Lichenibacterium dinghuense: one gene and its partner. The protein of the gene in region 1 interacts with the protein of each later gene in a pairwise test. Links are inferred from orthologs where the notes say so. Each region holds a gene or a part of one and is shown on either strand. Other genes may lie near its edges. The genes, in order: L7N97_RS19340 and L7N97_RS13035.

What was found.
Region 2: the proteins of L7N97_RS19340 (region 1) and L7N97_RS13035 interact in binary tests that used the Escherichia coli proteins (3 or more experiments, as listed by UniProt). The link is inferred for Lichenibacterium dinghuense from one-to-one orthologs.

The regions. Positions count from the first base shown.
Region 1 is NZ_JAJLMN010000001.1:4,060,443-4,075,401, forward strand. Bases 4,002-6,917 are described here. They hold L7N97_RS19340 (glutamate-5-semialdehyde dehydrogenase), read right to left. Parts: upstream 6,144-6,917; coding sequence 4,860-6,143; downstream 4,002-4,859. Other genes in these bases: L7N97_RS19330 (DUF1194 domain-containing protein), read left to right, coding at 4,002-4,182; L7N97_RS19335 (nicotinate-nucleotide adenylyltransferase), read right to left, coding at 4,177-4,863; L7N97_RS19345 (ATP-binding protein), read left to right, coding at 6,460-6,801; tnpC (IS66 family transposase), read left to right, coding at 6,880-6,917. Also shown: L7N97_RS19320 (rhamnan synthesis F family protein), read right to left, coding at 1-2,903; L7N97_RS19325 (hypothetical protein), read right to left, coding at 3,055-3,201; more of L7N97_RS19330, read left to right, coding at 3,448-4,001; more of tnpC, read left to right, coding at 6,918-8,163; L7N97_RS19355 (ATP-binding protein), read left to right, coding at 8,270-9,055; L7N97_RS19360 (AraC family transcriptional regulator), read left to right, coding at 9,284-10,078; L7N97_RS19365 (methyltransferase domain-containing protein), read left to right, coding at 10,149-10,949; L7N97_RS19370 (RNA polymerase factor sigma-32), read right to left, coding at 10,963-11,853; L7N97_RS19375 (M48 family metalloprotease), read right to left, coding at 11,983-13,494; L7N97_RS19380 (AMP nucleosidase), read right to left, coding at 13,618-14,959. UniProt on the Escherichia coli protein: Catalyzes the NADPH-dependent reduction of L-glutamate 5-phosphate into L-glutamate 5-semialdehyde and phosphate. The product spontaneously undergoes cyclization to form 1-pyrroline-5-carboxylate.
Region 2 is NZ_JAJLMN010000001.1:2,710,162-2,725,069, forward strand. Bases 5,148-8,012 are described here. They hold L7N97_RS13035 (sulfate/molybdate ABC transporter ATP-binding protein), read right to left. Parts: upstream 7,167-8,012; coding sequence 6,129-7,166; downstream 5,148-6,128. Other genes in these bases: L7N97_RS13025 (hypothetical protein), read right to left, coding at 5,148-5,295; L7N97_RS13030 (hypothetical protein), read left to right, coding at 5,755-6,105; cysW (sulfate ABC transporter permease subunit CysW), read right to left, coding at 7,201-8,012. Also shown: L7N97_RS13000 (ABC transporter transmembrane domain-containing protein), read left to right, coding at 1-1,623; L7N97_RS13005 (cyclic nucleotide-binding domain-containing protein), read left to right, coding at 1,662-2,126; L7N97_RS13010 (transposase), read right to left, coding at 2,306-2,752; L7N97_RS13015 (hypothetical protein), read right to left, coding at 2,662-3,336; L7N97_RS13020 (hypothetical protein), read left to right, coding at 3,394-4,767; more of L7N97_RS13025, read right to left, coding at 4,870-5,147; more of cysW, read right to left, coding at 8,013-8,058; sulfate ABC transporter permease subunit CysT, read right to left, coding at 8,051-8,914; L7N97_RS13050 (sulfate ABC transporter substrate-binding protein), read right to left, coding at 9,024-10,043; serine O-acetyltransferase EpsC, read right to left, coding at 10,097-11,056; L7N97_RS13060 (hypothetical protein), read right to left, coding at 11,226-11,411; L7N97_RS13065 (hypothetical protein), read right to left, coding at 11,549-11,785; L7N97_RS13070 (sugar-binding transcriptional regulator), read left to right, coding at 12,145-13,164; L7N97_RS13075 (PAS domain S-box protein), read left to right, coding at 13,288-14,908. UniProt on the Escherichia coli protein: Part of the ABC transporter complex CysAWTP involved in sulfate/thiosulfate import. Responsible for energy coupling to the transport system.

The DNA of each region.
Region 1 (14,959 bases):
GCCTCCTCGTCAACCTCGCCCCAGACTGCGCCGCGCAGGTAGGGGCCGTGGCTCACCTTCAACGCGACTTCCTCGGCCTTGACGGGGAAACCGCAGCTCGGGTCGAGGAAATCGCGGCTGCCGCCGTAGTCGGTGGCGACTACGACCTTCCCCAATTCCATGGCTTCGGCGATGGTCAAGCCGAAGCCCTCGGACGCATGCGACGAGGCGTAGATCGGGCAGAGCGCGAAGAGCGCCGCCAGATCCGTGCGGCTCATGGCCCGATCGACCACGACGACATCCCCGTCGGTCCCGACGAGATCGAGCAGCGACTGGCCTTCGACGGGCAGGTCGAAGACGTGCTTGGTCTTGAGGACGAGTTGCCAGCCGGCCCGGCCCAGACCGGCGGCGCGGAATGCCCTCACGAGGGCTTGCGGGTTCTTGCGCGCGAGGAAGCTCGACCCGTCGAAGGCGTACAGGATATGACGCTTACCTGAGTCGATTCCGAAGGAGCGGCAGACGTCCACCGCGGAGGCTTGGTCGTCGATCCGACCGGGCTCGTTCTCGACGACGTGGGGCACGACATCGACGGGTATGCCCGTCACGGACCGGAAGATCTCGGCGCAGAACGCCGTCGGAACCCAGATGGCGTCGAGACCGTCGATGGTCGAAAGCCAATCGTCAGGGATCACCGAGGTTTCCCAGACGAGCAGGCCGACCTTCAGCTTGGCCGCTTCGATGTCGCGCCTCTGGTGCTGCGTGAGGAGCGCCTCCCAACTGTCGCCGTTGAGGTGGACCACGGCCATGTCCGCGGGTCCCGAGAAGTCGCGGACCTGCCAGCTCGGGGCGGTCTTGGCATGGATGTGGAAAGGGCGTTCGAGCGGGTGGATGTTGAGGTGCCAGCCGGTCCGATGCAGGGCCTTGACGTAACCGCGGCTGGCCATGCCGAGCCCGTTCGCCACGTTCAACGGACCGAAGAACGCCACGCGCGGGACGGGGCCCGGCTTCGCGGTGCGGTCGAGATCGACCCAGGCGACGGGACCCGGGTGGCGTTGCGTGACTTCGAGCAGGCCCAGGTCGAAGCCGCGCGCCGCCAAGGCGGCGCGCACCTCATCCTCGCCGAAGGATCGATGCTCGCCGACCACCAGCGAGGCTTTGACGAAAGGCAGGCCCTCGTCGAGCACCTCCTGCCAATCGAAGATCATGCGGTTGATCCTGGCGCGGGACGCGTCCTGCCTCGGCTCCGGGAACAGCACCTCCAGGCGGAGGCCGGCGGCCTTCATCCGACTCGAAAAAGTCAGCTCGTAGCTGGCGATCACCTCGTCTTTGGTGTCGAGGTTGACGATGTCCGCGAGGTATCGGCTGAACCCGTAGGAGGACAGGCATCCACGTTTCAGAGCGAGGAAGAAGCTCTGCAGGTGCGTTGAATAGTAGGTGTTCTCGGTCAAGCCGACGAGGTCGGCCGGCGAGGCCGCGGTTCGCGAGAAGATCGTGGAGAGCTGGCCGATGTCGACAGGACCGAGCAGGCTGTCGTTCGTCAGCACCAGCAGATCGCTGTCGAGGAGCGTGTCGTCCTGCCCGATGACATGCGCCCAGGCGGCGAAGTCGAAGCCGGTGTTGTCCCGCACATAGACCGCGCGGCAGGCGTCCGAGATGGACTGCGGGATCGCCGTGCGCCGTCGGTCCGCCGCCACGATCAGGACCACTTCGGCGCCCGCCCGGCGATAGCCGTCGACCATCGTCTGCAGATGACCCTTCAAGGCTCCACGCGCCGAATGGGTGACGAGCAGGACCGTGATCCCAGCGCTCCGGCCATCGTCCTTCAGCGCGACCAGCCTCGCATCCGAGACGCGGCGGCCCAGATGGCCGCCACGGTTCAGAACACGCGGGGCGCGGCCCTCGTCCATGCCGGCGCGCAGGTAGTGCGTCAGGGGGTTGATACCGCTGCGTGCTACGTCCTGGTTCCGCCTGAGATACCATCCCGCATCGAAGCGAGGCGACGGACTGGTCGAACGACCCCCATCGGCGATGAAATGCGCGAGCGGGTTCGATCCATCGCCGCGGTGGGCGAGGTACTCAGCCTTGTACCAAGCGGTGTCGAAGAAGATATTTGGATTGAGGTTCAGCGCCGCCCCCCGCTTGAGGTAATGTGCGAGCGGGTTGATGTTGTCTCGTTCGGTCTCCGGCACCTGATTGCAGTAGTAGTTGATGTCGAACAGAGCGTTCGGCACGCGACCTTCTTTGTAGCCGATCTCCATGTAATGAGAGAAAGGATCTACGGCCGCGGCTGCGACATCCGGATAATTCTCTCCGTAAAATCCTGCGTCGAAGAGCCCGGACATCATAAGCTGGTATGTCAGGTTGTCAGGGTCGGGCAGACTCTGCGGGTTGCAGAACGCGCCGGCATCGCGCCCCTCCCTGAAATAATGAGCCAGCGGGTTTTCAGCCTGCGACGCTTCCGTCATCGCATGCTGTCTGTACCACTGCGACTGGAAAACCTGCGACGTGTCGTTGTCGGGATGGCGGAGGTAGTGAGCGAGAGGATTGATGACGTAGGCAGACTGCCGCATGTAGCGCGCTACATACCAATCCGTGTCGAACAAAGGATTCGGGTCGCGTCCTTCCGCAGCGCCGCGCGAAAGATAATGGACGAGCGGGTTCTCTGCGATCTCCCGGACGTCGGGGTTCATTTCGAGGTAGAAATCGCTGTGGAAGAGCGGGTGGGGGTGCCGTCCTTCATTGCCGCCGAAATCGAGAAAATGCGCGACGAGGTCCAACCCCGATCCGGCGAGATCAGGGTAGCGCTCCAGATACCATGCAGCGTCGAACAGAGGCGAAACGGCGAGCAGGGCCAGGATTGCAGCGCGCGAGGGGGGGCCGGAGACAACCTCCTGGAGAGGCAGCAGGGGATCCGACGTACTCATTATGCGCCCTGCACTCCGCTTTTCGCAACCCGAAGCTTCATTTTTCTGGCTGGCCTCGCGCGAGCGCGCCGTAGAAGCGCAACGGCGAGGTCAATCCGACGTCCCGATGCTCAACGCGGCGTCTCCCCGGACGCAGCCAGGGCCCGAGCCTCTAACATGCGGGTTTCAGATGCGGCAACTCATCATCCCGGCGACCCGCCTCGATGAGACCCGGCAGGTCGCTGAACAACGCTTCGGGGCCGGCCAATTCGTGACCACCCGGCATCGATCCGAGCTTCTGCCGCTCGGGCCGGGTCACGGGCGTCCTCCGGGCTCCAAGCCGGGAAGGTCGAGCAGACGGTCCTCGATGGGCACGCGCAGAAGGGCCGCTGCCAGAGCGAGTGCCTGCTCGCCCCTGGCCGGCGAGGGTCCAGGGCGCCGCGTCGAGCGCAGGGCCTCCCCCTTCGCAGAACCGCGGGATCGTCCTCCGGGCGACGTCGTCGCCCATTGACGCCGAGGCCCATCCGCCGTCTCCTGCCGCCATCGGTCATCGGCGGAGGCGGCGATGGAGCGGCGGACGGTCCTGAACGGGGTGGCGGCGCTGCTCGGGGGCGCGGTCCTCGGGCCCGCGCGGGCCTCGGCGGCGGGGACCGACCCCGCGACGGTCGACCTCATGCTGGTGCTGGCCGCCGACGTGTCGCACTCGATCACCGACGAGAAATACGAGCTGCAGCGCAAGGGCTACGCCGCCGCCATGTCGGACCCCGACGTGCTGCGCGCCATCGCGGCCGGCACGCACGGGCGCATCGCGGTCAGCTTCGTGGAATGGGCCGGCAGCCAGTCGCAGAAGCTGGTGATCCCATGGACGGGGATCGGCGGCCCCGAGGAGGCGCGGGGCTTCGGCCTCACGGTCGGGGCGGCGCCGCGCTCCTTCTCGGACCGGACCGCGATCGGCTCGGCCATCGACTTCTCCGCGGCCCTGTTCGCGGAGGCGCCGTTTCAGGCCGAGCGGCGCGTCATCGACGTGTCGGGCGACGGCGACAGCAACGGCGGCAGCGACATCGAGGGCGCGCGCGACGCCGCGCTGGCCCACGGCGTCACGGCCATCAACGGCATCGTGATCCTGAGCGACATGTCCGGCCCGGCCTACCTCGTCGCCCACACCCACCCGCCAGGCGGGTTGCAGGAGTATTACCGCAGGCGCGTCACCGGCGGGCTCGCCAGCTTCGTGGCCGTGGCGGAGGACTTCGACAGCTTCGGCCGCGCGCTGGTGCGCAAGCTGGTGCAGGAGATCTCATGAGCCCGGCGCCCCCGCCGGGATCAGCCCCCGCCCGGCGTCCCGGAGCGCCGTGGACGAGGCCGACGAGCGCGGGCCGTGCAGGTAGACGAAGGCGGGGTGGCGCCGGGTCGGCAGCAGCTTCGCCTCCGACTCGCGCAGGCGCCCCGGCGCCAGCACGGCGGCGGCGCGGCCGTTGAGCGAGCGGAAGGTCGAGCCCGGCCGGTCCACCACCGCCACCGGCACCAGGGACACGAGCTCGCGCCAGCGCCGCCAGCGCGGCAGCTGCAGGAGGTTGTCGGCCCCCATGATCCACACGAAGTGCACGCCGGGGCAGCGCCGCCGGAGGTGCCGGATCGTGTCCACGGTGTAGCGCATGCCGATGCCGGCCTCGACGCCCGTGGCAACGATGCGCGGGTGATCGGCGAGGCGCCGCGCCGCCGCGATGCGGGTGTCGAGGTCGGCGAGGCCGTCGTGGCGCTTCAGCGGGTTGCCGGGCGTGACGATCCACCAGACGCGGTCGAGCCCGAGCCGCCGCATCGCGGTCAGCGACGCCAGCCGGTGGCCCTCGTGGGGCGGGTTGAAGCTGCCGCCGAACAGGCCGATCCGCAGCCCCGGCGCCCAGGCGGGCAGAGCCCGCCCACCCGGCGAACGCGCGGGCAGGGCCTGGCCGCCCGGCGACCGCGGCCCCGCGGGCGGAGTCACGGCCGCGTCTGCCCGTCCCCGCGCACCCGGTACTTGAAGGAGCAGAGCTGTTCGAGGCCCACCGGCCCGCGCGCGTGCATGCGGCCGGTGGCGATGCCGATCTCGCCGCCGAAGCCGAACTCGCCGCCGTCGGCGAACTGGGTCGAGGCGTTGTGCATCACGATGGCGGAGTCGACCTCCGCCATGAAGGTCGCAGCCGCCTGCAGGTCCTCGGTGACGATGCAGTCGGTGTGGTGCGAGCCGTAGGTTTCGATGTGGTCCACCGCGGCGTCGAGGCTCGGGACGGCGCGGGCCGAGATCACGGCGTCGAGGTATTCGGTGCGCCAGTCCTCCTCGGTGGCGGCGGTCACGCGCGGGTCGGCGCGCCGCGCCGCCTCGTCGCCCCGCACCGCGCAGCCGCGGTCGAGCAGGGCCTTGAGCAGCCGCGGCATCAGCTCCGCCGCGCGCGCCTCGTGCACCAGCAGCGTTTCGGCGGCGCCGCAGACGCCGGTGCGGCGGAGCTTGGAGTTGACGAGCAGCGCTTCGGCCTTGTCGGCGTCGGCCGCGGCGTCGACGTAGACGTGCACCAAGCCTTCGAGGTGGGCGAAGACCGGCACCCGCGCCTCGGCCTGGACGCGCGCCACGAGCGCCTTGCCGCCGCGCGGCACCAGAACGTCGAGGTTCCCGTCGAGGCCGGCCAGCATGGCCCCCACGGCGTCGCGGTCCGTCGTCGGCACGAGCGAGATGGCGGCCGCCGGCAGGCCCGCGGCCTCCAGGCCCTCGACCAGGCATGCGTGGAGCGCCCGCGTCGAGTGGAAGGATTCCGAGCCGCCGCGCAGCACGGACGCGTTGCCGGACTTCAAGCACAGCGCGCCCGCGTCGGCGGTGACGTTGGGGCGGCTCTCGTAGATCACGCCGACCACGCCGAGCGGCGTCGACACGCGCTCGATGGTGAGGCCGTTCGGCCTGTCGAAGCTCGCCAGCACGCGGCCCACGGGGCAGGGCAGCTCGGCGATGTCCTCCAGGCTGCGCGCCACCGCCTTCACGCGGCCGTGGTCGAGCGCAAGGCGATCGCGCGACGCGGGGGAAAGGTCGCGGGCCGCGGCGAGGTCGCGCGCGTTGGCGTCGAGGATGGCGGCCTCGGAGCGGCGCACCGCGTCGGCAGCGGCCACGAGGGCGCGGTCCACCGTGCCGGCGGCGGCGTTGGCCAGCGCCCGCTGGGCGAGGCGCGCCGCGCGGCCGATGCCGCGCATGAGGGCCGGCACCTCCTCGGGCACGCCGTCGATCACCTGCGACCCCATGACTACACCTCCCGCGCCGTCGTCAATGGCCGACGCCGATGCTGTTGTCCATCGGACCCGCTTCGAGGTGGCTCCTGCAAAGGACGCCGTCGAGCGTGGACGGTGCCCGTGCGAGCTCGCCGCGTGCGAGCCGACTCGCGTTAGCGGGATCGGAACACTCCATAGTGTCGCGCCGGTCACTGCCTTGCTCCGCGAGTTTGGGCAGTCGGGATGGCCCACCTTTCGAGTGAAAGCTACGAAAAACTAGCCAAAGCTAGCTGTTTTTCCTATGCACGGCTATATATCGCTAGACGCGCTGTTGCCGAGAGGGAGATCCGTGGACCCCTACAACAACCCTTTCGCCCCTGGAGCGGGCAGTCGCCCACCGGAACTCGCGGGTCGAGACGCCATCATCGAGGCGGGCAGGATCGCCTGCGGAAGAGCCTTGCAGGGCAGGAGCGCTCGTCCGATGATGCTGCTGGGACTGCGCGGCACTGGGAAGACGGTGCTACTCAACGAGATCGGTCGCAATGCCGAGCAAGCGGGCCTGCTTGTCTCCAAAGTCGAGTCGCCGGAAGGAGAGAGTCTCGCGCGACTCCTTTACCCTGAGATGCGGAAGGTTCTGAGGTCGCTTTCCGGCGTCGAAGCGGCCAAGGTATCTACCCACGGGGTGGTGTGAGGCGACCGGTGCCGGGTGGGGCGGGTCGAAGTGCAACGAGGGCTTGCGCGGCGTGATGAAGGCTGATTCCCTGATGGCATGAGCCGCGGTGATCTCGAGCGCCTGAGCAAGGAGGAACTGATCGAACTGGTGCTGAAGCTGCAGCGCCCGGCCAAGACGTCGCGCACCTCGTCCAAGCCGCCCTCCACCGACCGCAAGGAGCGGCGCGAACAGTCCCGCCCCGGTGGTGCGAAGCCCGGCCACGAGGGCCATAACCGCCTCGTCGCCGAAGATCCCGACACGGTCGTCGATCACCGTCCGACCGAGTGCCCCGACTGCGGGCTGGCGCTGTCGGCCGAGCTGCCGGTCGAGACGGTCAGCGTGCACGAGCACATCGAACTGCCGGAGGTGAAGCCCGTCGTCGAGCAGCACCGGCGGCTCGCCGTGGTGTGCCCGGGATGCCGGGCCCGCGTGGCGGCGCCGAGACCGGCGGAGGCTGCGGCTTCGCCGTTCGGGCTGCGCCTGCACGCCACGGCCGTGTACCTGAAGACCTTCCAGGCCCTGTCCTACGAGCGGCTGCAAAAGGCCCTGTTCGACCTGTTCGGCCTGCGCATCAGCCAGGGCGGGCTCACCAACATGCTGCGCCGGGCCGAGACGCGCTTCGCGGCCGGGCGCGACGCGGCCCTGTCGGTGTTGCGACGCGCCACCGTTGTGGCGTCCGACGAGACGGGCGTGCGCATCGAGGGCACGAACTCGTACCATTGGGTCTTCCGCTGCGAGGAAGCGGTGGTGCACCACGCCGCCCCGACGCGGGGCGCCTGCGTGGTGCACGAGATCATGGACGGGCACCGGCCCGCCGTGTGGCTGTCGGATCGCTACTCCGCCCAACAGGGCCATGCCGACCGGCAACAGACCTGCCTGGCCCACCTCGCCCGCGACGTCGCCTATGCGCTCGAAGCCGGGAACGACATCCTCGCCCTGCGGCTCAAGCTGTGGCTCGACAAAGCCTTCGCGCTGGCGCGCACCGTCACCACAGCGGCGCCCTCGACGGTGGCCACCAAGCGCCGCAAGTTGGAGCGCTCCCTCGACGACATCCTCGCCGCCCCGGCCACCTGCGACCTGGCGCGCGACATCCAGAACCGCATGCGTCGCGCCCGCGACCAGCTCCTGACCTTCGCGGCCTTCCCCGGACGGGTCGAGGCCACGAACAACGCCTGCGAGCGCGACCTCCGCCCAGCGGTGATCCAGCGCAAGAACACCAACGGCTACCGCGCCATGTGGTCCGCCAAGGGCGAGGCCGCCGTGCGAACCGTGGTGGCCACCGCGCGCCTGACCTCCGGCGCCGGCACGTTCAGCACCGTGCTGGGCACCATCGGCGCCTGACGGCGCTCAGCCAAGCTGCGCACCCCGTGGGTAGTTACCGGCCAAGCAACTGGCGACGCGCGGAATCAAAGGGCTGCGAAGCTTCGCGTCGGCCTTCAAGATCGAGATGGCCGGGGTGGAAATGAGCGTCGAGCCTGACCCCGGATTGGCCGATACGGGCGATCTTCAGTATGATCTGCCGGACATTTTCACCTTGATCGGCAAGGCCGCCATGGCTGCGAAACGCGGCTGGATTCTTTCAATCGACGAGGTGCAGTACCTGTCCGAATCCGACCTTTCAGCGTTGATCGTTTCTCTGCATCGGATGTCGCAGGATGGGCTGCCTGTCCTCCTCGTCGGCGCAGGTCTTCCGCAGATTGCGCGTTTGGCCGGAGAGGCGAAGTCTTATGCGGAACGGCTGTTTCACTATCCAGCCGTCGGAGCCCTCGACGCCGTGTCCGCGCGACGAGCGGTCCAGAGGCCGATTCTCGACGAAGGTGCCTCGATCAGTTCCGAGGCGCTGGACCTCATCGTCGAACGCACGAGAGGGTATCCCTTTTTCCTCCAAGAGTGGGCTTCTGAAACATGGAACGATGCGGAAGGGCCTGAAATCTCTCTCCGGGACGCAGATAGATCCTACTCCAAGACGCTGTCATCGCTCGATCGAGGCTTCTTCAAGGTCCGGATTGATCGCCTGACAAAGGGAGAAGTGCAGTTTGTCAAGGCCATGGCACACCTCGGAGAAGGTCCTTATGCAATGGCTGATATCGCAAGAACAATGAGCCGCACTCCGTCATCATTGGGTCCATCTCGAGCGAACGTCATATCGAAAGGCATGATATACAGCACTGATCACGGGTATCTGGATTTCACGGTGCCGCTTTTTTCCGAGTTCATGCGACGCCAGGGGTGAGAGAGCGAAGAACACGGTCGGTCGACGCCCGTGAACACGTCTCGGTGATGGGGCATTTGTGATTCAACGGCAAACATGCTTCGGCGGAGAGGCGGCATATGCGATCATGGGATGCGAGCCGCCCTTCACGGTCAGGCAAGCAATCGCATGCTGGCGTAGGCCTGGCGAGGCTGATCGACGGCGCGCTCGCGACTGGCACCGCGGCGGCGGCGTCCTGAGCGCTCCGCCGTGCCGCACCGCGCGACCCGGCACGCCGCCGTGCTGCCCGGCGTCGAGGCCGTGTCGCTGCTGTCCGACCGCTCGTTTCCCCGCCATGCCCACGACGACTTCGGCTTCGGGCTGATCGACCGCGGGGCGCACCGGTCCTGGAGCGGGCGCGGCCCGGTCGAGGCCGCGGCGGGCGACGTCATCACGGTCAACCCCGGCGAGATGCACGATGGGCGGCCGATCGGTGGCGCCCGCGGCTGGCGGATGGTCTATCTCGCCCCGGCGACGGTCGCGGACTGGCTCGGCGCGGACCTGCCCGGCGGCACCGAGTTCGCGCGGCCCGCCCTGCGGGATCCGGAGCAGGCGGCGCTCTTCGCCTCCGCCTTCGCGCGGCTGGCCGCGCCGGCGCCGGACCGCCTCGCCGCCGAGACGGCGTTGCTGCTCTGCCTCGCGCGCCTATTCGCCCGGCACGGCAGCCGGCCGCCGCGGCGCCGGGTCGTCGCCCCGGCCGTGGCCCTGGCGCGCGAGCGCATCGATCAGGCACCCCACCTCCCCGTCACCCTGGCGGAACTGGCGGCCCTCGCCGGCGTCGGCCGCTTCCAACTCCTGCGCGGCTTCGCCCGCGACGTCGGCGCGACGCCTCACGCCTATCTGCTCCAGGCGCGGGTGCGCGCCGCGCGCCGCCGCATCGCGGCCGGGCTGCCGCTCGCCGAGGCCGCTCTGGCCGTGGGGTTCGCCGACCAGAGCCACATGACGCGCGCCTTCCTGCGCCAGTTCGGCGTCACGCCTGGGCGCTGGCGGACAGCGGCTCGCTGAATAGGCTGCAATCCGCTTCAAGACCCGTCCGCCGGCGCGGCGCATCGTTCGGCCGTCACCGGAGGCGGCGATGCGGGATTACGTGCACGGCTACGAGGGACCGGAGGGCACGCGCCTCCTGGACCAGGCGCGGACCTTGGAGGACCTGCTCCACGGTGGCACGTCCTACCCGCCCGGAAGCGCCGTGCTGGAGGCGGGCTGCGGCGTCGGCGCACAGACGGTCGCCCTGGCGCGGCGCAGCCCCGGAGCCCGCTTCACCGCCGTCGAGATCGACGCCGGCTCGCTCGCGAGGGCCGAGGCGCGGGCGCGCGAGGCGGGCATCGAGAGCGTCGCCTTCCTGCATGCCGACGCGACGGCGCTGCCCGTCCCGGCGGCAAGCTTCGACGGCGCGTTCGTGTGCTTTCTGTTGGAACATCTGCGCGACCCGCTGGCCGCGCTGCGCGAGATCCGGCGGGTGCTGAAGCCCGGCGGCCTCCTCACCGCGATCGAGGGCGACCACGGCTCGACGCTGGTCCACCCGCCGAGCGAGGCCGCGGCGGAGGCCGTCGCCTGTCAGGTCGCGCTGCAGCGCGCCGCCGGCGGCGACGCGACGATCGGCCGGCGGCTCACGCCGCTGCTGCGCATGGCGGGCTATGCCGACGCCGCGACGGTGCCCCGAACGGTCCACGCCGACGCGGCGCGGCCGGATCTCGCCGAAGGATTCGTGCTCGGAACATTCACCGCCATGGTGGCGGGGGTGCGAGACGCCGCCGTCGCGGCGGGCCTCGCGAATCCGCCCCAGTTCGACCGCGGCCTCACAGACCTCGCCCGCGCGGCGGAGCCGGACGGGACCTTCACCTACACGTTCTTCAAGGCCACCGGCCGCGCGTGATCGCCGCCCGGCTTCACGCCCCCATCGCCACCAGGGCCCGCGCGGCGTCGGCCTCGGTGCGGTCGGACAGGGCGCGGCGCAGCTTCTCCATGGCGCGGTTCTCGATCTGGCGGACGCGCTCCTTGGAGATGCCGAGCCGCGAGCCGAGGGCTTCGAGCGTGGCGGCCTCCTCCTCGAGCCGGCGCTCGCGCACGATGCGCAGCTCGCGCTCGGAGAGCACGCCCAGCGCCTCGCGCAGCCACAGCACGCGCCGGTCGCCGTCGATCGCCTCGCCGACCGTCTCGTCCTGCAGCGGCTTGTCGTCGACCAGGAACTCGACGCGCTCGGTCTGGCCGGTGGAATCGGAATCCGTCACTGGCGCGTTCAGCGACACGTCCGGGCCCGACAGCCGCGTGTCCATCAGCTCGACGTCGGCGGGCGACACGCCGATCGCCAGCGCGATGGTGTTGAACATGGACGCGTTCGACTCCGCCCCGCCGCCGTCGCGCGACAGCTTGGCGCGCAGGCGGCGCAGGTTGAAGAACAGCGCCTTCTGGGCCGAGGAGGTGCCGCCGCGCACGATCGACCAGTTGCGCAGGATGTAGTCCTGGATCGAGGCCCGGATCCACCAGGTCGCGTAGGTGGAGAAGCGCACCTCGCGCTCGGGCTCGAACCGCGCCGCGGCTTCGAGCAGGCCGACGTGGCCTTCCTGGATCAGGTCGGCGATCGGCAGGCCGTAGTGGCGGAAGCGGGCCGCCAGCGAGATCACGAGGCGCATGTGGGCCGCGGCGAGCTCGTGCAGGGCGCGCTCGTCGCCCCGGTGCCGCCAGCTCTCCGCCAGGGCGCGTTCCTCGTCGCGTTCCAGGAAGCGGGCCGACATCGCGGCCTTGACGAACTGCCGCCTCACGCCCGCCATCTGCAACATGGTCGCTCTCCCCGGATGGTCCGGGAAAGATACGCGGCTGGCCGTTGAAGGTTTCGCGGAAGCGTTCAGGAACGGTGAAGGCCGAGCTGCGGCAAACTCGACCCTTGCCTATCTGGAGCCGCGACGGCGCTATTCAACCACGACTTTGTAGCGGCGGCCCGCGTCGAGCTGGGCACCCTCGAGGCCGTTCAGGGTTTCGAAGGTTTCGAGCGGGTGGTCCGGCACCGCCATGCGGGGCGCGAAGGCCTCGGCGGTGTCCCCGGCGGCGGCCGTCACCACGGCGATCCGCATCGGCTTCACGTCGCGCGCGTCCTCGGGCGTGATGCGGCGGAACGTTTCGATGCTGTCGCGGAAGCGGCGGTCCGTCTCGGGCGTCAGGTCCTTGGCCGCGAAGGTCAGGCGGTACACGTCGTTGCCGATCTTCACGGCGGCGAGCCGGAACGACCAGGCGTCCGCCTTGGCGGTGGCCGTGACGGCGTCGAGGCCGTTGACCTTCAAGGCCTCGGCCGGGCTCGCCTGCAGCCCGTCGATCCAGCCCTTCGCGATGAAGCTGTCGAGCGTCTGCCCCGCGCCGAGCTTCAGGCTGTCGAGCCGCAGCGCTTCCGTGCCGCTCGGCGTCACGCCCAGCACGGCCTGGGCGGAGTTCTCCAGCACGAAGCCGTCCGGCGCCGTGAAGGCGAAGCCGAGCCGCGGGTGGATGAAGCGCCGCCCGCGCACGAAGCCCTGCGCCGGGTCGTCGCCGTACAGGATGCCGTCGATGGCGGCGAGGTAGCGGTCGTGGCCGGTCTCGCCGAGGCCGGGCGCCGCGATGCCGCGGGCCACCGCCACCGCGTGGGCGACGCGCTCGGGCGTCGAGGGGTGGGTGGCCATCATGTCGGGCTTGGCGTCGCCGCCCGGGTGGAGCGACTGGCGCAGGTCCGTGGCGCGGCCGAGCGACACGAGGAAGCGCGACGCCGCGAAGGGGTCGTAGCCCGCCTTGGCGATGACGCGGATGCCGACCTGGTCGGCGTCCATCTCCTGCTGGCGCGAGAAGGCGGCGAGCGAGAACTGAGCGTAGTTCTGGAAGTTCTTCTGGCGGTTCTGGTCGTCGATCACCGCGGCCGCCTTGGCGATCACGGCCGAGTTCTTCTCGATCTCGGCGCGCCGGGACGCGTGGCGCTCGGTGACGTGGGCGATCTCGTGCGCCATCACGGCGGCGACCTCGCTGGTGTCGTTGGCGAGCGCCAGGAGCCCGCGCGACACGAAGATGTCGCCCGAGGGCAGCGCGAAGGCGTTCACGATCGGCGAGTTCAGCACCGTGACGCGGTACACCTGGCTCGGCGTGTCCGAGGCCGCGGCGAGCTTCACCAGCACCTCGTCGAGGAAGCGCTCGGTGGCGGGCGCGCGGTATTCGCCGCCGTAGAAGCCGAGGAGCTGCTTGCGCTCCCGCGCCGCCGGGCTGTCGACGCCCGTGGTGCGGGGCGCCGCGGGCGGCACCGGAACCGTCAGCGCGGCGGGGATGGGGTTGAGCCTCTCCTCCACCGTGGGGGCGCAGCCGGCGAGGAGCAGGGCGGCCAGCGCCGAGGACAGGGCAGCGCGCGCGCGGGGCGCCGCGGCGCGGACCGCGCCCCACGGGCCTTGGTGGCTGGTCCCCGTCGCCATTCTCCGCCGGTCGCCCCCGTTTCGCCGCATGGGCCCCTGTCTAACGGCGCCCCGGCGCCACCGTCCAGTGTTTCGCGGGGCGCGCGGAGCGCCGGTCGCGGCCGCCGGACCGCCCCGGCTCCGTCACCGGAACGGCGGCTCGTCGAAGGCCCGGAGCTTGCGCGAATGCAACCCCGCGCGGTCGCGGCGCAGCCGGTCGAGCGCGTCGAGGCCGATCAGCAGGTGCTCGCCCACCGCGCGCTCGTAGAAGGCGTTGGCGGCGCCGGGCAGCTTGATCTCGCCGTGCAGCGGCTTGTCGCTGACGCAGAGCAGCGTGCCGTAGGGCACGCGCAGCCGGTAGCCCTGGGCCGCGATCGTGCCGCTCTCCATGTCGACCGCGATCGAGCGCGACAGGTTGATGCGCCGCCGCTCCTGCGTGAAGCGCAGCTCCCAGTTGCGGTCGTCGTAGGTCACGACCGTGCCGGTGCGCAGGCGGCTCTTCAGCGCGTCCGGGTCCTCGCCGGTGACGCCGGCCGCCGCGGCCTGGAGGGCGAGCTGCACCTCGGCCAGCGCCGGCACGGGCACGTCCGGCGGCACCAGCTCGTCGAGGATGCGGTCGCGGCGCAGGTAGGCGTGGGCCAGCACGTAGTCGCCGATCGTCTGAGACTGGCGCAGGCCCCCGCAGTGCCCCACCATCAGCCAGCAGTGCGGGCGCAGCACGGCGAGGTGGTCGGTGATGGTCTTGGCGTTGGACGGGCCGACGCCGATGTTGACCAGCGTGGTGCCGGTCGGCGCGCCGTCCGGCCCGCGGCCGACGAGATGGTAGGCCGGCATCTGCGAGCGGTGCCAGGGCGAGGCGGCGATCACGGCGGCCGGGTCGGCCCCTGCCGCCTCGCCGCGCTCCACCACGACGCCGCCGGGCAGCACGAGCCGCTCGTAGGCGTCGCCCTCGGCGAGCGCTTTCAGGCCGACGCGCACGAACTGGTCGACGTAGCGGTGATAGTTGGTGAGCAGGATCCAGGGCTGGATGTTGCGCCAGTCCGAGCCCGTGTAATGCACCAGCCGGCGCAGCGAGAAGTCGATCCGCACGGCGTCGAACAGGGCGAGGGGCCGCGCGCCGTCGGGATCGTCCACCGCCCACAGCCCGTCGGCGATCTCGTCGCCGACCGCGCTGAGCAGCGGCACGGGGAAGTGCCGGGCGAGCTCGGCCGGCGTGACGCCGCCGGACGCGAGGTCGGCGCCGGGCTCGACCACGTAGGGGTAGGGGATCTCCTGCGCGCTCGCCCCCACCTCGATCGTCACGCCGTAGTCGCGCACGAGCGGGCGGAGCTGGTCGAGCAGGTAGGGGCGGAAATAGTCCGGCTGGGTCACCGTGGTGGAATAGGTGCCCGGCCCCTGCAGCTTGGCGGTGGCGCGCTTGATGCGCGGCACCGGCCCGTCCGGCGCGTAGGTGAGGCGCAGCTCCGGATAGCGGAAGCTCATCCGC
Region 2 (14,908 bases), 1.3 Mb from region 1 along the record:
CCCGACCACGACGGGCCCGTGCCGCACATCGCGGGCGAGCTGGCGCTGTCCAACGTGTCCGTGATCGACGGCAACGGGGTGCGCCTGCTCGACAACCTGTCGTTCCGCATGGGGGTGGGCGACGCCGTGGCGCTCGAAGGCGGCTCGACCAGCGGCGCCGAGACGCTCGTGGGCGTGCTGGCGCGGCTCGACGCGGTGGAGGGAGGCCGCGTCACGCTGGGCGACGCCGACCTGAAGGACGTGCCCCTCGCCGTCACCGGGCGGCGCACCTCCTTCGCGGGGGTGGACACCTTCTTTCCGCAGGGCACCATCGAGGACGCGATGCTGTTCGGCATCCGCCACACGAGCCGCCCGCCGGACCCGCCCGGCCGCTACGACGTGATCAAGTCGCGCGGCAACAACCTCGACGTCCGCGCCGACTGGGTCGACTACGCGGCCGCGGACGCGTCCGGCCCCGACGACCTCGGCGAGCGCATGCACGACGCCATGGTGACGGTGGACCTCGAGCACGACGTGCTGGCCTTCGGGCTGAACCGCCGCATCCCCGACATCTGGGACGAGGCGGCGGAGCGCTTCGTGGAAGCCCGCACCATCCTCCGCGAGAAGCTGGACGGCGGGGGCATGACGGGGCTCGTCGAGCCCTTCGACCCCGAGCACTACAATTCGCAGTCCACGATCGCCGAGAACCTGATCTTCGGCACGCCGCTCGACGACACCTACAGCCTGCGCCAGCTCGGCTCGAACCGGACGGTGCGCAAGGTCCTGGCCGAGCACCGGCTCGACGCCGCGCTGTTCGGCATGGGCCGGGACATCGCCTCGACCATCCTGGAGGTCTTCGAGGGGCTCGACGCCGACAGCCCGCTGTTCGACCAGCTGAGCCTGATGACGCCGGAGCAGTTCCCCGACTATCAGGCGGCGCTGAAGCGCGTCGGCTCGCGCCCCTTCGCCGAGGCGGCCTCGGGCGACCAGGCCGTGTTCCTTGACCTCGCCTTCGGCTACATCGAGCCGCGCGACCGCCTGGGCCTGCTGACCCCCGAGCTGGAAAGCGGCCTCCTCGACGCCCGCCACGCCTTCCACGACGCCCTGGGCGAGGACCAGGCCGCCATCGCGTTCTACCACCCGGACCACTACAACGAGGCCGCCAGCATCAAGGACAACGTGCTGATGGGGCGCGTGGCCTACGGGATCGCCGAGGCGGAGTCGCGCGTCATGGCGGCGGTGCGCGCCACGGTCGACGAGCTCGGGCTCCGGCCGGTCGTGTTCCACACGGGGCTCGGCTTCAACGTCGGCTCGGGCGGCAAGCGGCTCAGCGGCGCGCAGCGCCAGAAGCTTGCCATGGCGCGCGCCCTGCTGCGCCGGCCGGACCTGCTGCTCGTGCATCGCGGGCTGATGCAGCTCGACCCCGGCAGCCAGGACGCCATCGTGGAGCGCATCGTGGCCGAAAGCCGCGGCGCCGGCGGCCGGCCCGGCTTCGGGGTGCTGTGGAACCTGGAGAGCGACGCGCTGGCGCGCCACTTCGACCGCGTCGTGAGGATGGAGAACGGCCGCGTGGTCGACGACTCCGCCGCGGGGGACGGCCGGCACCGGGAACACGAGCGAGAGCCGATGCGCGCGTCCGCGTGACGGGCGGCGTGATCGGGACGGGATGGGGGGAGGGGACCGTGAGCCTGCTGAAGGAAGACGTCGAGGTGCTGCGGGAGGTGCCGATCTTCGCCTCCGTGGACCCTTCCAAGCTGAAGCTGCTGGCCTTCGCGTCGCAGCGGCTGAAGTTCGACGGCGGGCAGGTGCTCTGCGTCGAGGGCGAGCTCGGCGACCGCGCCTTCGTGATCGTGAAGGGCTCCGCCGACGTCTTCGTCCGCGCCGGCGACACGGAGGTGAAGGTGGCGACCGTGGGGCGCAACGACTTCATCGGCGACATGGCGATCCTGTGCGACCGGCCCCGCTCCGCCACGGTCAAGGCCTCGAGTTCCTGCGAGACCCTCGTGATCGGCAAGACCCAGCTCATGGGCCTGCTGAAGAGCTTCCCGGACATGGGCATCGCCATGATGCGCGTGCTGGCCTTCCGCCTGGAGCGCACCAACAAGGCGCTGGCCCAGGCCGAGCTCGACAGGTTCCACGCGCATTGAGGGCGAAGGGCGGGCCCGCCGCCCCGGGTCCGCTCGGGCCGCGAAGCGGGTCGTCGACACCATCCTGTCGAGGGGACCGTCAAGCAGCCGTCCTCCGCACACGCGACAAGCTCCAGTTCGGCCAAGGCCTCGACGTGGGGGATTGCCCCTGTTTCGATACTGCTGGCGAATGGGCGAGCTCAAGAGGGGGCCGTCACGAGGCGATTGAATGGGGATTTCCGGGTCTGTGCGGGCTTGTGGTCTGCGATCCAATCAGTGATCCGGCCGAGGTTGATCGCAGCCGCCGTGAGAACCTGCTGAAGGTTGGTCTTGGCCGCGCCCATATAGCGGCTGCGCCGTAGGCCGTTGGCGCGTACGGCCTTCGACAGCGTGCCTTCGATGCCGGCTCGGCGCTTTCGTTCCGCGATGAAGGCCGGATCCTTGGCCGCGGTCCGGGCCGCGACGAGGGTTTCGTGCTCTTCCCGACGGCGCGGGGCGAGGACGCGCCGGTTCGAGCGCGTGCACCGAGCCTTGAGTGGGCAGGCCTTGCAGTGCGTCAGGGAGAACCGGATGCGGACGTCGTCATGGCCGCAGTTGGTGTCCGGGATCCAGCTTTCGCTCGTCTGGCCCGCCGGACAAGTGGCGATCTGCCGGTCCCAGTCGAGATCGAACTGCGCGATGGCGAAGGCCCCCTCGGTGCGCGCCTGCCATTGATTGTGAGCCGGGGTGGGCCGACGAGCGTGACGCCATGATCGCGGGCGCTGGCCACGAGGGCGTCGGCATCTATGTATCCGGCGTCCACGAGGTGGCGCTCCGGCTGGAGGCCTTTGTGCTTGAGCGCCGCGTGCACGTCGGCCAGGACGGCCCTGTCCACCACCGGCGCCGCCGTGGTTTCAACGTGGGTGATCAGGTTGGGTTGTCCGATCTCGCAAGTTTCCGTGAGGTGAACTTTGTAGCCGATCCACGACGTCTGGCACTTCTTGGCATAGTGGACGTCGAGATCATAGGGCGACGCCACCATCATGGCCGATGGCGGATAGCCTTCCACTTCGGTGCGCCAGCGCAGGGCTTGAGAATTGACGGGTTCGGATGGGCCGACATTGTCGTCCAGCCGACAGAGATTCTGCACCGAGACACGGCGCAGAGTCTCGACAGCTGGCACTTTGCGGAGCCACGCCGGAACCTCTGCACCGGTCACGGCGCTCAGCGCCGATGAGGAGTCAACTTTCAACGCCGATTGACATTCGATATTGAGGAAGCGGTGATCTTACGGACGTGAAGGTCTTGGATGACGGATGAGTGCACGCACTTTCGAGGCGAAGTTGCCGGAGCGGTCAAGCACACGTTCAGCGGCTATCAGATCGATGTGAAGCATGGATCGACCGCGCGACTGATCGTCAGCCTCGCCGGGATCGGCGTGCCGCAGGCCGATCGACCGGGACGGCCGTCGATGGCGCTCGAGTGGAACGGAACCTTCACACGGCTCGGATTGCACGATCACGTGATCTTCCTGCGTGACCTGAACCGCTCCTGGTTCAACGACGAGACCGGGTGGAGTGACGTCGTCGCCTTCATCGAAGGCTATTGCGCCGAACACGAGATCACCGAGCGCATCGGCCTCGGCCTCAGCATGGGCGGCTCGGGGCTTCTCGTCCTCGACCACGACCTGAAATTCGATCACGCCATCGTCATGGGCCCCCAAGTGCTTTTGGGGAACGAGGCCTGCTCCTTCGATCACCGGTTTGACGATCTCTGGGCCAAGGTCGAAACCTTCCGCTATCCCGACCTCAGCCTGACGATGAGAGCGGACGGACATGTCCACGTTCTCTGCCCCATCGACATCCCCGAGGACGTCCGTCATGTCCGCGCTTTGGTGGCTCGCAGGGCCGACCTCAGGGTCTCGTTCGTCCACGGCGATCACAATATCGGGGCCGAGATGGGGCGCCGCGCCGCGCTCGATCGCTTCGTCAAGGCGCTACTCGACCGGGACGACGATGTGTTGAGGAGAACCGGCGTGTTTGATGCCGATCGCCGCGTGTTCGAGCTCGTCGAGCGCGCGATGACCGAGGGTCTCTCGCCCCGGCTCGCTGTCGACACGGCCGCGGTCTATCAGACCAGTCCGAGCAACGTGCCGGAATTTCTGGCCTCGATGCTCATGGACGAGGGCACGCGGCCGGCGTCTCTCAACGCCGTCGCCGTCGCCGTGGACGGGGCCGATGCGCCGGTCGCCGTCGTCCATGCCGCGCAGATCATCCCGCCTGCCACATTTCCGCAGCTGGCGCGATATGGCTGGTTCGGCCTCGAAAGCGGAAGCTTCGTCTGGTCTGAGGGTATCTACCACATCCTGCGTCTGCACATCATGGACTTTGCCGATCGTCCCGAGACGCAGGTTGTTTTGACCGTATGTCCCCTGCTCGGCGAAGCCCACCGCCGGCAGCTCCTGTCTGTCGCGATCGACGGTGAGCACGTCGTCGACACAGCATTCTCCTACGAGGCGGGCGACGTCGGCCGGCCCGTCGAGGTCAGATTGCCGATCAAACGCGCGACACCGGAGATCTTGCTCACGACGCCGCTCTGCGTTAGCCCCTCCTCTATGGGCCTGAATGAGGACCGTCGCCTGCTAGCGTTACAATTGTTGGGTGTCAGGCTCCTGCCGTTCTAGTTATACTGCGTCATGAACGTATCAATGCGGTGAAGGCGGCCTTGCGGGAGGCGTGTCGCGCGGCTGAGATCTGACCTTATTGACGTCCATAAGGTCAGAGCCTCAGAGCCACCCCTTCCAAGGTGCCAGCTCTGCCTTTGCCATGACGCGGGCTGTGGCGACGTGAGCGCGGGCTGTTTTGCCGTCGACGTAGACCTTCGGCGCGTTGCGCTTGGGGGCCCGCTTGGCGGTGGCCACGCGCCTGGGGTCGATGCGTCGGCCTAGTTGCAGCAGGCGCTCGACGAGACCCGTCAGGCCGCCCTCGACCGGGCCGGGCCAGTATTCGGGCGGCACGGCGATCTGCAGGCCGTCGAAGCCGCTGCGGATGTGCACCGCGAGGTGGAACAGCGACACGGGCGGGGCTGGCGCATGCGCCCGCTCCACGCAGCGCGCCACAAGGGCGAGCACGTTGTGGGCCAAAAGCGCGGCCGCGAAGGCCAGGCAGGCCGCGCGCGGCTGGCCGAGGCTCGCGATCTCGCTGTGCAGCACGCGCTCCAGTCGCCCGAACAGCCCTTCGATGCTCCAGCGATGCTCACTCTGCGCGGATCATGCGGCCAGAACCATGCGGCGCTGGAGCAGATCGAGGCCCGCTCGCCCGCAGCTCTGGGGCTCGATGAGCTTGAGGCCGTCGATGTGGCCGCTGCTCCGGCTTCGGTCAGGGCGGCTCGGATCAGGGTGCCATCGCCGTCCGCCCGATCAGCGCAGCGTCCAGCCCTCCGTTTCGGGGACGAGGAGGGGGCGACCAGGGCGAAGGCGAAGGACGCCAGGGTGATCCCAAGCCCGGCCGGAGCCCGCCGGAGCCCGAGGCGAGCTGGCCGATGATGCTGGGGGCGAGGAAGCCGCCCACGCGCGCCCCGTCGTCGATCAGCCCCATGATGAAGCCGCGCGACCCTCTCCACCCACTGGTCCCCGGGCGCGTGGCGGGCGCGGGCCACCTCGGCCTTCCTGGTGGTCGGCATCCCGGTCGCCGACATGCTGGGCTCGCCCCTGTCCGGCTGGCTCCTGATCTTCGACGGGGCGCTGGGCCTCCATGGCTGGCCGTGGCTGTCCCTCATCGAGGGCCTGCCGGCCGTGCTGCTGGGCGTGGCGTGCCTGCTCATCCTGTCGGACGGGCCGAGGGATGCCGCCTGGCTGTCGGCGGGCGAGCGGGCCTGGCCGGCGGACCGGATCGCGGCCGAGCAGGAGCGATGGGCGGCGCGCCACGACGCCAAGCTGCGCTATGCCTTCTCGGGCCGGACGCTCGCCTTCGCGGCCGTGAATCGAATCTCTGTTCGATCGATTCGACTGCTCGAGCGCTGACGTATGACGCGAAATCCCCCGCTTCAGGCCGGCGAGTAGACCCTCAGGCTGTGGAAGCGCAGGCCGACGGGGTCGCCCACCCGCAGGCCGCCGGCGTCCGGCAGGTCGACCTCGACGCGGCGCGCCAGGCCCGCCACGCTCAGCTCCGCCCGCGCGCCCCGCGACGCCCAGAGCAGGGTCTCGACGCGGGCCGGCACGCCCTGGCCGGCCGGAACCAGCGCGGCGTCGCCGGGGCGCAGGAACTGGCGGGCCGCGCCGTCGGGCAGGCCGTCCGGCGCCGCGCCGATGTCGAAGCCGGCCAAGCGCACGCGGCCGCCCGCGACCGCGACGTCGAGGGCGGTCGGGTCGCCGACGAAGGAGGCCACGAAGGCGGTGCGCGGCGCGGCGTAGATGTCGGCGGGCCGGCCCACCTGCTCGATGCGGCCGGCGTTGAGGATGGCCACGCGGTCGGCCAGCTCCATCGCCTCGTCCTGGTCGTGCGTGACGAAGACCGTGGTCTGGCCCGTGCGCTCGTGGATCTCCCGCAGCCAGCGGCGCAGGTCCTTGCGCACGCGGGCGTCGAGCGCGCCGAAGGGCTCGTCCAGCAGGAGCACGCGGGGCTCGATGGCGAGCGCCCGCGCGAGCGCGACGCGCTGGCGCTGGCCGCCGCTGAGCTGCGCCGGGTAGCGCTTCTCCAGCCCCCCGAGCTGCACGAGGTCGATGAGCGACAGCACGCGCCGGCGGATGTCGTCGGAGGACGGCCGCCGGCGGCGCGGGCGCACGCGCAGCCCGTAGGCCACGTTGTCGAAGATCGTCATGTGGCGGAACAGGGCGTAGTGCTGGAACACGAAGCCGACGCCGCGCTCGCCCACGGCGAGGCCCGCCGTCGAGGCGCCGTCGAAGGCGACGCTGCCCTCCTCGTGGCTTTCGAGCCCCGCGATCACGCGCAGCAGCGTGGTCTTGCCCGACCCCGAGGGGCCGAGCAGGGCCAGCAGCTCGCCGCGGTCGACGTCGAGCGACACGCCGCGCAGGGCGGCGCCCCCGTCGTAGGCCTTGACGAGGTCGCGCACCGCGATGCTCACGCCCGCGCGGGCGGCGTCCGCCGCGCCCACCGGGTCAGTGCCGCCGGGCGCCGGCGAGGGCGTCGGCGTGGCGCCCTTCGAGGAGAACCTTGAGGGCCAGGGTGACGAGGGCCAGGAGAGCGAGGAGCGAAGCGACCGCGAAGGCGGCGGCGAGGTCGTATTCATTGTACAGGATCTCGACGTGGAGCGGCAGCGTGTTGGTGAGCCCGCGGATGTGCCCCGACACGACCGACACCGCGCCGAACTCGCCCATGGCGCGGGCGTTGCAGAGCAGCACGCCGTAGAGCAGGCCCCAGCGGATGTTGGGCAGCGTGACGGTCATGAAGCAGCGCAGGCCGGAGGCGCCCAGCGTCAGCGCGGCCTCCTCGTCGGCGCGGCCCTGCTCCTCCATGAGGGGGATCAGCTCCCGCGCCACGAAGGGAAAGGTCACGAACACCGTGGCGAGCACGATGCCCGGCACGGCGAAGACGATCTGCACCCCGTGCGCGTCGAGCCAGGGGCCGAGCAGGCCCTGCGCGCCGAACACCAGCACGTAGATCAGCCCCGACACCACGGGCGACACCGAGAAGGGGATGTCGATCAGGGTCAGCAGCAGGCTCTTGCCCGGGAAGGCGAACTTCGCGATGCACCAGGAGGCCGCGACCCCGAAGGCGGCGTTGAGCGGCACCGCGATGGCGGCCACCGTCAGTGTGAGCCGCAGGGCCGCCAGCGCGTCGGGCTCGGAAAGGGCGGCGAGGTAGCCGTCGACCCCCTTGCCGAGGGCCTCGACGAAGACGGCGACGAGCGGCACGGCGACGAACAGCAGGAGGAACCCCGCCCCGACCGCGATGAGGAGGACGCGCACGGCCGGGCTCTCGCCCAGGGCGTCGCGCCGGGGACCCGCGTCAGCCATGTCCGTACCTCCGGCGCCCGAGGGCCTGGACGAGGTTGATGGCGAGCAGCACGGTGAAGCTCACGAGCAGCATGGCCACCGCCACGCCGGTCGCGCCCGCGTAGTCGTATTCTTCGAGGCGCTGCACGATGATCAGGGGCAGGATCTCCGACACGTAGGGGGCGTTGCCGGCGATGAAGATCACCGAGCCGTATTCGCCCACGGCCCTGGCGAAGGTGAGCGCGAAGCCGGTGAGGATCGCGGGCGTGAGGGTGGGGAGCACCACCGCGAACAGGGTCCGGGCCCGCGACGCGCCGAGCGTCGCCGAGGCTTCCTCCACCTCGCGGTCGAGGTCGACGACCAGCGGCTGCACGGAGCGCACCACGAAGGGCAGGCCGACGAAGATCAGCGCCACCAGGATGCCGAGCGGCGTGTAGGCGACCTTGATGCCGAGCCGCAGCAGGGGCGCGCCGAGCCACCCGTTCGGCCCGTAGAGCGACGCGAGCGCGATGCCGGCGACCGCGGTGGGGAGCGCGAAGGGCAGGTCCACGGCGGCGTCGAGCAGGCGGCGGCCGGGAAAGCGGTAGCGCGTCAGCACCCAGGCGAGCAGCACGCCGAACAGAGTGTCGATGCAGGCGGCCGCGAAGGCCGTGCCGAACGACACCCGGAAGGCCGACAGGATGCGGGGATCGGTGACGATGCGCGCCGCCCCAGCCGGGCCGATGCCGGTCGCGCGCCACGCCAGCACGGCGAGCGGGAACAGCACGATCAGGCCGAGGTAGAGCAGCGTGAAGCCCATCGCCGGGCCGAAGCCCGGCAGGGCGCTGGCGCGCCGGAACCGGCGGCGGGCCGGCGCCTCGACGGTCAGGACCGACATGCCGGCCCCCTTCCCGGACGCGCCGTGAAACGACCGTGATGCCCCCCTCCGCTCATCCCCGCGCAGGCGGGGATGGCCGGCTGTCGGAGACGGGCGACATTCGAGGGCTTCACTGGTGGTTCGCCGCCTGGATCTGGTCGAACATGCCGCCGTCGGCGAAATAGGTCGCCTGCGCCTTGGTCCAACCCCCGAAGTCCTTGTCGACCGTCAGGAGGTCGAGCTTCGGGAAGCGGGCGAGGTCGGCCGGGTCGGCGGCTTCGGGGTGGATCGGCCGGTAGAAGTCGTGGGCGATGATCTTCTGCCCGGCCGGGGTGTACAGGAACTGAAGGTAGGCCTCCGCCTCCTTGCGGGTGCCCTTCTGGTCGACGTTGGCGTCCACCACGGCCACGGGCGGCTCGCACAGCACGGACAGCGACGGCACCACGATGTCGAACTTGTCGCGGCCGAACTCTTCCGAGGCCAGGAAGGCCTCGCTTTCCCACGCGATCAGCACGTCGCCGAGGCCGCGCTGGGCGAAGGACACGGTGGCGCCGCGCGCGCCCGCGTCGAGCACGGGGGCGTTCTTGTAGATGGCGGCCACGAAGTCCTGCGCCTTCTTCGGGTCGTCGCCGTTCGCCTTGCGGCCGTAGCCGAGCGCGGCGAGGAAGTTCCAGCGGGCGCCGCCGGACGTCTTCGGGTTCGGGGTGACGACCGAGATGCCGGGCTTGGCGAGGTCGTCCCAGTCCTTGATGTTCTTCGGGTTGCCCTTGCGCACCAGGAACACGACCGTCGACGTGTAGGGGGAGGAGCGGTCGGGCAGGCGGCTCTGCCAGTCCGCCGCGATGCGCCCGGTCTTCGACGCGATGGCGTCGATGTCGGCGGCGAGCGCCAGCGTCACGACGTCGGCCTTGAGGCCGTCGATCACCGAGCGCGCCTGGGCGCCCGAGCCGCCGTGCGAGGCCTGGATCGTCACGGTCTCGCCGGTCTTGGCCTTCCAGTCGTCGGCGAAGACCCTGTTGATGTCCTTGTAGAGTTCCCGCGTCGGGTCGTAGCTGACGTTGAGGAGGCTCGCCGCGCCGGCCGCCCCGGCGAGGCCGAGCAGGAGGGCGACGCCGGCCGCGCCGGACAGGATGAGCGATCGCGCTGACATGGGGGTTCTCGGGCCGTGAGGGAGGGACGTCGACCGTCCCACGGTGGAAGGGGTCAGTCGGACAGCCGCTGCGCTTCGGCGCCGTTTCGCGACGCCGAGGCCTGGGTGACGCGGCTGCCGGGCGGCACGCTGGCGTTCAGGCAGACGTTGCCGCCGATGATGGAGCCGCGGCCGACCGTGATGCGGCCGAGCAGCGTGGCGTTGGCGTAGACCACGACGTCGTCCTCGAGGATCGGGTGGCGCTGGACGCCGCGGAGCGACGTGCCCGCCGGGGCGTGCCGGCCCCCGAGCGTCACGCCCTGGTGCAGGCGGACGCGGTCGCCCACGATCGCGGTCTCGCCGATCACCACGCCGGTGCCGTGGTCGATGAAGAAGCTGTCGCCGACCGTGGCGCCGGGGTGGATCTCGATGCCGGTCAGCGAGCGGGCGACGTCCGAGATGAGCCGCGCCGGGAAGCCGGCGCCGAGCCCGTGCAGCACGTGCGCCAGGCGGTGGTGCAGCAGCGCCGCCATGCCCGGATAGCCGAGCAGGATCTCGGGGGCGCTCGACGCGGCGGGGTCGGCGTCGAGCGCGGCGCGGAGGTCGCCGACGAGCCGCGCGCGGACCTCGGGCAGCGCCGCCGCGAAGGAGCGGGTGATGTCGAGCGCCCTGCCGTCCGCCCCGCCCGCCGGCGCCAGGTCCTCGTCCGCGAAGGCGAGGCCGAGGCGCACCTGGTCCTCGAGCAGCCCCAGCGCCGTCGACAGCGTGCCGCACACGAAGCCGTCGAAGGCGGCGGCGCCGCTCTGGGACTGGCCGTAGTGGCTCGGGAACAGGGCCGCGGACAGGTCCGCCACGATGCCCGCGAGGGCGTCGCGCGACGGCATCGGGCGGATGCGGCCGCCATGGCGGATGTTGTGGGTGTGGTCCCGCGACAGGCGCAGCGCCGTCGCGACCCCGTCGATGTCGTAGCGCGACATCGGCGCGGGCGACGACAGGCCGAAGCCGGCCCTTCGCTGGAGTTTGCTGTCGAGCATCGCGGATGGGGCCTCTGGGCGGAACCGGTCGATCGGCGCCAAGCTACCCTGAAAATCTACAATGTCTATAGATAAATTGAAACTTGCGTCGGCGGCTCGCCGGCCGGCCGTCCGGCGTTCCGAGCGGGGTCGGCCCTGCCGGGCGGCGACCCGATCCCGGTCGCGCCCGTCAGTGCAGGACCAGTTGGCGATGCGACGGCGTCGGGGCGTCGCCGGCCCGCGCCGCGGCTTCCGCGCGCAGCCAGCGCATCGCGGCGTCGAGCAGGCCGGGGCCGTGCCGCCCCTGGAGGGCGCGGGCGTCGGCCAGGATCTCGGACACGGACCGCCCGTCCGCCCGCTGCATGCGATGATCCATCCGAGACCCCCTCCGGCCGCCGCCGTCGCGACACGAGACAAGCCTGCCGCAGCGCGGCATCGAGGGTCGGGTGCCCCGTGGAGGCGCATGGCTGCGCATTGGCCACCGCCGATCTCGCGGGCGGGTCGAGCGCCCGTTCAGCGCAGGGGTGCGAGCGTCGTCCCCTCGTGCCGCTCGGCCGCGAAAGCGTCGAGGGCTTCGCGGGCGCCGCTCAGCACGATGAGCACGTCGTGGCCGGGCAGGCCGCGGTCGGTCACGCCCCCCGGCCCGACAGACAGGCCGGCTTCGAGGGCCGCGCCGCGCACCGCGGTCTCGAAGGCGTGGGCTTCCTCGCCCGTGGGGAACAGGTTGGAAAACCGTCGCTCGACCGTCATGCCGTCCATCTCCGATCCGGGTATGCGTGGGAACGCGGGTGCTCGCGTCGCGAGTTCCGCTCCGCCGCCGGGCCGGGCGGAAAGCGGCGCGTCCACCATCATGTGTGAGAGATCGGGGGCCGGCGCGGGGCTACCGCTCCGGTCCATGACCCGCGATGCGCCCCGGAACGCCGTCCCGGCCGCCGGCCGCGCCGGCGTCGTCCCGGCGGGAGGCGCCGCGTGAACCTGATGGTCGCCTATGTCGGGGCTTTCCTGGGCAGTCTCGCCCTGCTCGGCCTGCTGGGCTGGATCCTGCTCTGGCCGTCGCGGCGCTGAACGGACCGTTGTGGCGCCGCCGCTCGGCGTTTAAGGATCGGGCCATGGCCAAGGACAGCCGCGGGGGACCCGCCACGCCGCCCCCGGACGGGACGTTGCAGCCGGGGCGCCGGTCGCAACGGCTGCGGCTGCGCGCCGCCTGGATGTACCACGTCGAGGAGATGACCCAGACCGCCATCGCGGAAGCGCTCGGCATCGGGCGCGTCACCGTGGTGCGCCTGCTGTCGGACGCGCAGGCGCTCGGCGAGGTCCGCGTCTCGCTCAGCCGCGACATCGCCGAACTCACCGCGCTGGAGCGCGGGCTGGAGCGGCGGTTCGGCATCGGCGAGGTCGTGGTGGCGCCCCTGTCGGGCCCCGACGCCGACCCCACCCTGCCGATCGGGGCCGCCGCGGGGCGCACCCTGTCCGACCTGCTCAGGCCCGGCATGCGGGTCGGCGTCGGCTGGGGCAAGACGATGATCGCCGCCCTCGGCGCCATCGACGAGCGCGTGGTGCCGGGCCTCAGCGTCGTGTCGATGCTCGGCGGCATCGCCAAGGTGCTGCAGTACAACCCGGCCGACTTCGCCTGGCAGCTGTCCCGCCTGCTCGGCGCCGACTGCTTCCTGATCCCGGCCCCGGCCGTGGTGGACAGCCCCGACACCAAGCGGGCGCTGGTCGAGCGCTGCGGCCTCGGCGAGATCTTCGACCTCGGCCGGGAGCTCGACGCCGTGGTGATGAGCGTCGGCAGCATGGGGCCGGACAACATCTCCTACCGCTTCGGCTATTTCTCCGAGGAGGAGCGGCGCTCGCTGCTCGACGCCGGGGCGGTCGGCGACCTCCTGTACCAGTTCTTCGACGTCGACGGCGCCCTGCTCGACCATCCGATCAACGCCCGCGTGATGGCGGTGCCGGTCGACAGCATCCGGTCCGCGCCGGCGCGCGTCATCGCGTCCGGCGGCCCCGGCAAGGTCCGGGCCCTGCTGGGCGCGATCCGGCTCGCGCGGCCGACCGTGCTGATCACCGACGAGGTTACCGCGACGGCGCTGCTGGAGCTGGCCGGCCCCGCACCCGACACCGCAACCTGAGGGAAACGTCGGGGGTGGCCTTTTCAGGATCACCCGAGGCGCGGCGGGCCGTTGCGCCGAACCGCGGGTTGGGCCAGTCTCGGCAGCCAAAGCTCGGCCGCTCCGCCGATGGGATCAGGACCCTTGCCAACGCCCACCGACGACCCGGCCGGTGACCGCGAACGGAAACGCCTGGAGGCGCTCCGCGCCTACGCGATTCTGGACACGGACCGCGAGCCCGAGTTCGACGACATCGTCGCTGTGGCGGCGCGGGCCTGCGACACGCCCATCGCCCACATCAACTTCCTCGACCGCCACCGCCAATGGTTCAAGGCCGAGATCGGGATCGGCCGCCGCGAACTGCCCGCGACGGCCCCGCTCTGCGCCGCGACGCTGGACGCGGACGAGATCTTCGTGGTCCCCGACACGGCGGCCCTGCCCGGAGGCGCCCTGCGCGATTTCGCCGGGCCGGCGCCGCGCTTCTACGCCGGCGTGCCGCTGAAAACCCCGGACGGCGTCGCCATCGGCACGCTCTGCGTCCTCGACCACCGCCCCCGGACGCTCGACGAGCAGCAGCTCTTCATCCTGAAGGCGCTCGGACGGTCCGTGATGGCGCAGCTCGACCTGCGCCGGGCCGTGGCGGAGCGCGACCGGGCGTTCGCGCGCGAGCGCCGCGCCGAGGCGGAGCGCCGCGCCGCCGCGCGGAGCCTGCGCGACAGCCGCGAGCGGTCCGACGCCGCCCTGGCGAGCGGGCTCGTCGGCTTCGTCGACTGGGACGCGGGCACCGGCCTCGTGCGCGGCGACGCGCGCTTCGCGGGCTTCCTCGGCCTGCCGCCCGAGGCCGCGGCGGCGGGCCTCGACCCCGGCGCGCTCCTGGCCCGGGTCCGCGCCGAGGACCGGGACCGGGTGGGGCGGGAGGTCGGGGCGGCCTTCGCCGAGGGGCGGGACTTCGTGACCGAGTTCCGCGTGGCGCCGGAGGGGGGCACCGCGCCGCGGTCCGCGCTGTGGCTGCTGCTCGGCGGCCGCTGCTACCGGGCTGAGGACGGCGCGCCGCGGCGCCTGGCCGGCATCGCCATCGACGTCACGGCGTCGCGCTCGGCCGAAGCCGAGCGGGACGCGGAGCGGCTGCGCTTCAAGGCCGTGCTCGACGCGGCGCCCGTCGGCATCCTGTTCGCCGAGGCGCCCTCGGGCCGCGTCGTCGGGCAGAACCCGCGCGCCGACGAGATCTTCGGCCACAAGCTGATCCCCACCGAGGCGGTGGAGCAGCACCGCGACTGGATCCTCCACAGGCCGGACCGGACCCGGCTGGAGCTCGACCGCTATCCCCTGGCGCGGGCCATCACGCGGGGCGAAACCTCGGCCGGCGAGGAATACCTGTACCGGCGCGGCGACGACACGCTGGCCTGGGTGCAGCTCACCGCGGCGCCGATCCGCGACGCCGCGGGCGGCATCGCGGGCGGCGTCGTCTGCATCGAGGACATCGGCGCGCGCAAGGACGCCGAGGCCGCGCTGCGGCGCATGAACGAGACGCTGGAGGCGGCCGTCGCGGCGCGAACCCACGAGCTCGACAGCATCTGGCGCCACGCGCGCGACATGCTCTGCGTGGCGCGCCTCGACGGCACCTTCGTGCGGCTCAACCCCGCCTGGGCCGAGACGCTCGGCCGAACGCCGGAGGACCTGCTCGACACGTCGTCCATCGCGCTGGTCCACCCCGACGACCTGTGGCGCACCACCAGCGCCCTGGCGCTCCTGGCCGAGGGGCTGA